Regions from separate parts of the Serratia sp. K1WW1 genome, predicted to be linked through region 2. Evidence: riboswitches for the same ligand, from Rfam matches in the RefSeq annotation. Region 2 holds a riboswitch; the other holds the start of a gene.

Region 1 (3,417 bases), 2.2 Mb from region 2:
GTAACGCTTGCCGTAGTATTGATACGAGATATCCATGTCCAGGTTGAACATCGTCCAATCCAACTGATATTTGGCCTGACGTTTCGAACGGCGCGCCAGCACCTCGTCGGTCTGGTCATTACGCGGATCGATATATTGCAGCGTCAACCGGTGGGTGAACATCCAGGTATCAAAGCTACCCGTCCATTCCACGCCTTTAATCGTTGCCTTGTCCACATTGTAATACTGCCCCTGATAGGTCACCGGGTCAGAATCATAGTTGATCAGGTTCTGGATTTTGTAATGGTAAGCAGACAGACGCCAATCCAACGGCCCGGTCAAACCTTCCAGACCCATTTCCCACTGTTTGGACTCTTCCGGCTTGAGGTTGCTGTTGGAATCAATGCCAAAGCGTTTTGAGCCATATTGCTGACCCAATGACGGCGTCAGGAAACCCGTACCATAAGACAAAGTGGCTCGATAGCCATCAACAAACTCCCAACCTGCCGCGGTCTGCCAAGTGCCGTGCCAACCAAAGTCACCTGCCTTGTCTTCACGCCCAGAGGCTTCCAGCGTCACGCTGCCAAACTGCTGTTGACCGCTCAGGTACAGCCCCGTGTTGTCTCTTTTATAGGTATCGGCAAAGGAACTGTCGGAAGAAGTCAGGCGCTGTTGCTGGAAATCGGCACCGGCGGTAACGCTACCGTGCTCGAAAGCATAGGTATTGCCCCATTGCAGGTTACGCTGATCCATATCATCCAGCGTAGTGCTGATGCCATAACGGCCATTCTGGCTGCTGTAGTTGTAATCTTTCTGTTTCTGATAGCTGCCCGTCAGTTGAGAAGAGAAAGCCCCAGACAGGAAACGCAGCCCCATATCATAGGTATGGCTATACAGGCGGTCTTCATCATTACTGTACTTCGGGCTGTAAGGTACACTGCCGACATCGTAGTCCGAGTTATTGGTATAACCATAACCCCGCACGAAGCCTGAGAAATTCTGATTGAACTGCTGTTCCAACCCGCCCCAGAAACTTTTATTACGGAAACCATCACGATCGCTGTCGACCGAATAAGGCGAGCCTGGCTGCACATTGAAACCATTGGTCATCTGGTAGCTGCCCGCAACGGTAGCAACAGTGTTATCAAAACGCTGGCGCAAGGCACCATCGTACTGCTGGTATCCTTTAGAACCGATACCCGCCTGGACTTTGCCGCCCTCTTTATCCGTCTGGGTAATGATGTTGATGACCCCGCCGATGGCACCAGAACCGTAAATGGCAGAGCGCGGCCCACGGATAAACTCCACACGCTGAACCAGCGCCAACGGAACCTGGTTAAAATCGACGCCGTTGCTGATCCCCAAACGGGCCATTGGCACGCCGTCGATCAGAACCAATACATGGCGAGCTTCGGTGCCCCGTACAGAGAGAGATGACCCCTGCCCCATACCGCCGTACTGTGAAATATCGACACCGGGCAAACGGCGCATCACATCATTGAGGCTTTTGGCCTGCCAGCGATCGATATCTTCGCGGGTTACCACATCGGCAGGCGCCAATACGGAAGAGACCGGTTGAGGGAAGCGATTGGCGGTAACCACCAGATCATCGCTACTTTTAGCCGTGGTGTTATCTTGCGCCCATCCAGAAAATGCCGTCGCGGAAGAGACCACCGCCAGCAGTGTATTTTTTATCATTGTCATTATAAAAAGCATCCAAACTTCATTGGGGATGCCGCAGGGCCACGGCCGGTAGTTCGCGACGGCTATGGATATTGCGACGTACACCGGTAGGTTTTCGGGCTTGGGATTTGCCGGTTGCCTGTGGCAACCCGCACCGGGCGATGACTTCCCATCCTGCAGTGGACAGTGTCTGCGTCATTTAACGCTATCGCCGTGACTTCCCCATACCGCTGCGCGTCAGCTCCAGATTTGCACTGGATTCCCTTTTCACTCGCTGCTTGAGACCGGATGGCAATGCTACAATCAATGAAAATGGATGTCTAGATTGCCAACAGTGTTGCAAAATAGCACCACAACAAAACTGGACTTCACGGGCTGATTCCCTACAATCCCCGCTGATCCAATTTGCCTGACGAGAGAAAACATGACGCCCGAGAATTTGCCCATTGAACGCTATGACGACCAACTGGCGGAGAAAACAGCCCGCCTGAAGACCATGATGTCACCGTTCACGGCGCCCGAGCCGGAAGTGTTTCGCTCGCCAGTCAGTCACTACCGGATGCGTGCGGAATTCCGCATCTGGCATGATGAGGACGATATGTACCACATCATGTTCGATCAGCAGACCAAGCAGCGTATTCGCGTCGATAGCTTCCCGGCGGCCAGCGAGCTGATTAACCGCCTGATGAGTGCCCTGATGGTGGCCCTCAAGCCCAATCCGGTGCTGCGCCACAAGCTGTTCCAGATCGATTATCTTTCTACGCAGAGCGGTAAGATCATTGCCTCGCTGCTGTATCACCGCAAGCTGGACGAACAATGGCAGCAAGATGCCACTGCGCTGCGTGACGCGTTACGCTCAGACGGCTTCGATGTGCAGCTGATTGGCCGCGCCTCGAAGATGAAAATCATGCTGGATCAGGACTACGTCGACGAAGTGCTGCCGGTCGCTGGCCGCGAAATGATTTATCGCCAGGTTGAAAACAGCTTCACCCAGCCCAACGCAGCCATGAACGTGCAAATGCTGGAATGGGCGCTGGATGTGACCCAAGGTTCAAAAGGGGATCTGCTGGAGCTGTATTGCGGTAACGGCAACTTCTCGCTGGCCTTGGCCCGCAACTTCGAACGGGTGTTAGCCACTGAAATTGCCAAGCCTTCGGTGGCGGCGGCGCAGTACAACATCGCAGCCAATAATATCGACAACGTGCAGATTATCCGTATGGCGGCGGAAGATTTCACCCAGGCAATGAACGGCGCTCGCGAGTTCAACCGGTTAAAAGGGATCGATCTGAGCAGCTATAACTGTGAAACGATTTTCGTCGATCCGCCGCGCAGCGGGCTGGATGAGGAAACGGTGAAGATGGTGCAGACCTATCCACGCATCCTTTACATCTCCTGCAACCCGGAGACCCTATGCGCCAATCTGGATACGCTGCAGGCCACGCACAAAATCACTCGCCTGGCTCTATTCGATCAGTTCCCATACACCCATCATATGGAATGTGGCGTATTGCTCGAACGCCGCTGATCTAGACGGGCGCAAAAACCAAAAAAGGCACTCCGCAAAGTGCCTTTTCTCGATAAAACCATTTTTAATGCTGAACAGTGACGGTATTGCGTTTCTTTAATTGGAAACCAAGCCAGAACACCAGCACCACGCAGACAATCGAAGGCAGGAAGTTCGAGCCGATCTGCGGGTATTCCGCACGCACGATCGCGCTATATCCCAGGACGCCCAACAGGAAACAGCCAGCCGCC
Region 2 (3,417 bases):
TGATGGAGAAAGAATTCAACGACCCGCTGCATATGACCGTCTCTACCGATGGTGGCCAGCATTGGTTAAGAATGAAAAAACTGCCTGATAGCTATGACTATCGCGTGCAGTTTGATCGCTGGCGTAACCGCCTGTTCCGCTTTCCAGCCCATGATTACGATTACCCAAAGTTGGGCAATAGCGACGGCCTGGTGTATGAGACAGCCACGCCGCCGTAACCGCCAACAGAGTCGTCGTGCCGTTTATCGGACGCAGCATGCAGCGCCCATAAAGATATTCAATAGGTTAACGTTTGACGCCTATAAATGCCTCAGTCCTCTGCCAGCACCTGTTGCAGCGCAGCTATCAGCTTGCGGTTGGCCGCTTCGCTCTTGATCGCCACCCGGTAGTAGTCGGTGGACAGGCCAGGGTAGTTGGCACAGTGGCGGATCAGGATGCGGTGCTGCAACAACGCCTGTTGCAGATCGTAGCCAGGGCGCAGGCAGCGTAGGAAAATATAGTTCGCCGCCCCTGGCCAGATGCGCAAGTGCGGCAAGGCTGTCAGCGCGTCAAACAACCAAGCACGCTGCTCTGCCAGCCATTGGTGGGTTTGCTGGATGTAGGCGCTATCGTCAAGGATCACTTCGCCTGCCAGTGCTGCATAGGCATTGATGGTCCAGGGTTCGCGCTGCTGTTTCATCTGTTGCAGGCCAGCACGATCGCTGCTGACCAGATAGCCGAGCCGCAGCCCGGGAATGGCGAAGAATTTGGTTAATGAACGCAGAATGTAGAGGCGTGAATAGTCCGCCATTTGTGGGATCAGCCCCGGCGTATCTGGCAGAAAGTCGATAAAGGCTTCATCAACGATCAACGCAATATTGTGCTGGCGACAACAGGCGACAATGGCCTGCAATAGCGCGGGGTCTGGCATCAGCCCGGTCGGATTGTTGGGGGTAGCCAGGAACAGGCAGTCCGGTTGGCGCTCGGCAAGCACCTGTAGTAACCGCTCATTGGGTTGAAATCCACCGGCTTCATCCAGCGGGTAGTCCTCGATCTGGCAGTCAATCCGCTGCAATGCCCGGCGGTATTCGGCAAACCCAGGCGTTAGGAGCAGCGCCGTGCGGGGGCGTAGCCGGTTCACGATGGCGTAAATCAGCTCGGTGGCCCCGTTGCCTGCCATGATATTTTCCGCCGGGCAGTGATGAACCCGCGCCAATGCTGCATGCAGACGCCGGTATTCAACGTCGGGATAGCATTCGGCGCTGGTCAGATGCTCGATAATCGCCGCCTTCAGGCTGGCGGGCATGCCCAATGGATTGATATTGGCGCTGAAATCAATCATCTCGGCCGGATCCAGGCCGCTTTTCAACGCCATTTCCAGTACGTTACCACCATGTTCACTCACGGTTTTGCTATTCCCCCTGTCAAGTTTGCGTGCAGGATAACACAGGGTAATCGCCGTTGATCCGGCGCAAACCAAACCTGTCGCTCTGGTGAATGCCAGATCTTGGCGTGTATTCGCGAGATCAACAGGTTATTATGGCATGGTCATTGTCGAGGCTATCGAGATGATAACTAAGTGATAAATTGAAGCGTTGCGTTCATTGAACCGAAAACGTGGTAATTAACCCTATTATTGCCAACTGGATAACCCACACCCTGAACGATGACAGGTTGTGGTTGGGAAGGGGGTGTAACTCCCCCGCAGCCCCCGCTGCTGTGATGCCGACGAGTCCACTGCGCCACTGATCTGAGGATTGGGAAGGGAGTGGATAAGGATGACGCTAAGCCAGAAGACCGGCCAGTTGGTCACACATTCAACACCTTCGGTGGGAAGGGGGTTGTCATGAGATACGTGCAGCTATGTTGCACCGCTTGGCCGTATCCTGTTGACACCCAAATCCCGCCCGAGAGGTCGGGATTTTTTTATGCCATTAACCCACCATCAGACTGTCTCAATCGCCGCTACAAGGTACGTGCCATGACGCTGCTAGCCTGGTTCGTGGCCTTTCTGCTCGACAGCCTGCTAGGCGACCCGCCGCACTGGCCACATCCGGTACGCTGGATCGGTAACCTGATCACGGTGTTGCAACGTGCGATCCGCCGGATTTGCCATAGCGAGAGGGCGCTAAAACTTGGCGGCGGGCTGCTGTGGCTGGGCGTCGTTGGGTTGGTTTGGCTGGTGAGTTGGAGCTTTTTAACGCTGATGCAGCATATCCACCCGTGGTTGGGCTGGTTGGCGGAGGTCTGGCTGATTTATACCCTGCTCGCCGGACGCTGCCTGGAACAGGCGGCCATGGAGGTTCACCGGGCCCTGCAAAGTGCCGATCTTGCGGAGAGCCGCCGCAAGCTGTCGTGGATTGTGGGGCGGGATACCTCACAACTGGAAGAGCCGCAAATCACCCGGGCGGTGGTGGAAACGGTGGCGGAAAACAGCGTGGATGGCGTAATTGCGCCGCTGTTCTTTTTGCTGATAGGTGGAGCACCGTTGGCAATGGCGTATAAAGCGGTTAACACTCTCGATTCGATGGTGGGCTATAAAACGCCGAAATTCCGCGCTATCGGCTATGTGTCGGCGCGGATGGATGACTTCGCCAACTGGTTACCTGCCCGGCTTAGCTGGCTACTGCTGAGCTGTGCGGCCCGGCTGCACGGATTGGACTATCGCCAGGCGTTACGTATCGGCTGGCGCGATCGCTATCAGCACACCAGCCCCAACTGCGCCTGGTCGGAAGCCACTGTAGCTGGATCGCTCGGAGTGCGGCTTGGCGGTCCTAACAACTACTTTGGTCAGCGGGTCGAAAAGCCGTGGATCGGTGAGGCTCGGCGGGAGATCGAGCTGGCAGATATTCCCCGCAGCACGCGTCTGATGATGACGGCCTCGCTGTTGGCTCTGCTGCTGTTTGCAGCGTTGCGCCTGCTATGGCTTGGCGCTTGAAATAATAATGGTTTGCGCGGCTCAGCCAGCGCGATGTGGAGAATAGGTCATGAAACGGTGTGTGATGGTGCAGGGAACCGCATCCGATGTGGGTAAAAGCGTGCTGGTGGCCGGGCTGTGCCGGATCTTCATGCAGGATGGCTATCGCTGTGCGCCGTTCAAATCGCAGAATATGGCGCTCAACTCTGGCATTACCGCCCGTGGCGAAGAGATGGGCCGGGCGCAGATCTTTCAGGCCGAGGCCGCCGGTATCGCACCCGATGTGCGAATGAACCCGGTGCTGCTGAAACCAACCAGCGATTGTCAGGCGCAGGTGGTGCTGATGGGCAAAGTGGCCTGCAATATGGACGCGGTCAGCTATCACGAGTACAAACCGCAGTTACAGCAACAAATTAGCGAGGTGTATCACAGCCTGGCCAGCGGCTACGACATCATGGTGCTGGAGGGGGCGGGTAGCCCGGCGGAAATCAACCTGCGCGACCGCGACATCGTCAATATGG

The links. A riboswitch is a leader RNA that binds a small molecule or an ion and turns the genes downstream of it on or off. The one in region 2 is predicted to bind cobalamin.
Region 1: another riboswitch for cobalamin. It lies ahead of btuB (TonB-dependent vitamin B12 receptor BtuB); the one in region 2 lies ahead of cbiB (adenosylcobinamide-phosphate synthase CbiB).

The regions. Positions count from the first base shown of each region.
Region 1 covers NZ_CM147697.1:5,781,550-5,784,966, forward strand. The annotation lists gene btuB (TonB-dependent vitamin B12 receptor BtuB) at 1-1,677, opposite strand, end outside; cobalamin riboswitch at 1,752-1,966, opposite strand; gene trmA (tRNA (uridine(54)-C5)-methyltransferase TrmA) at 2,087-3,187, shown strand; gene ACX9GU_RS26300 (YijD family membrane protein) at 3,252-3,417, opposite strand, start outside.
Region 2 covers NZ_CM147697.1:3,582,050-3,585,466, reverse strand. The annotation lists gene ACX9GU_RS16285 (beta propeller repeat protein) at 1-218, shown strand, start outside; gene cobD (threonine-phosphate decarboxylase CobD) at 311-1,384, opposite strand; cobalamin riboswitch at 1,607-1,799, shown strand; gene cbiB (adenosylcobinamide-phosphate synthase CbiB) at 1,961-2,917, shown strand; gene ACX9GU_RS16270 (cobyric acid synthase) at 2,967-3,417, shown strand, end outside.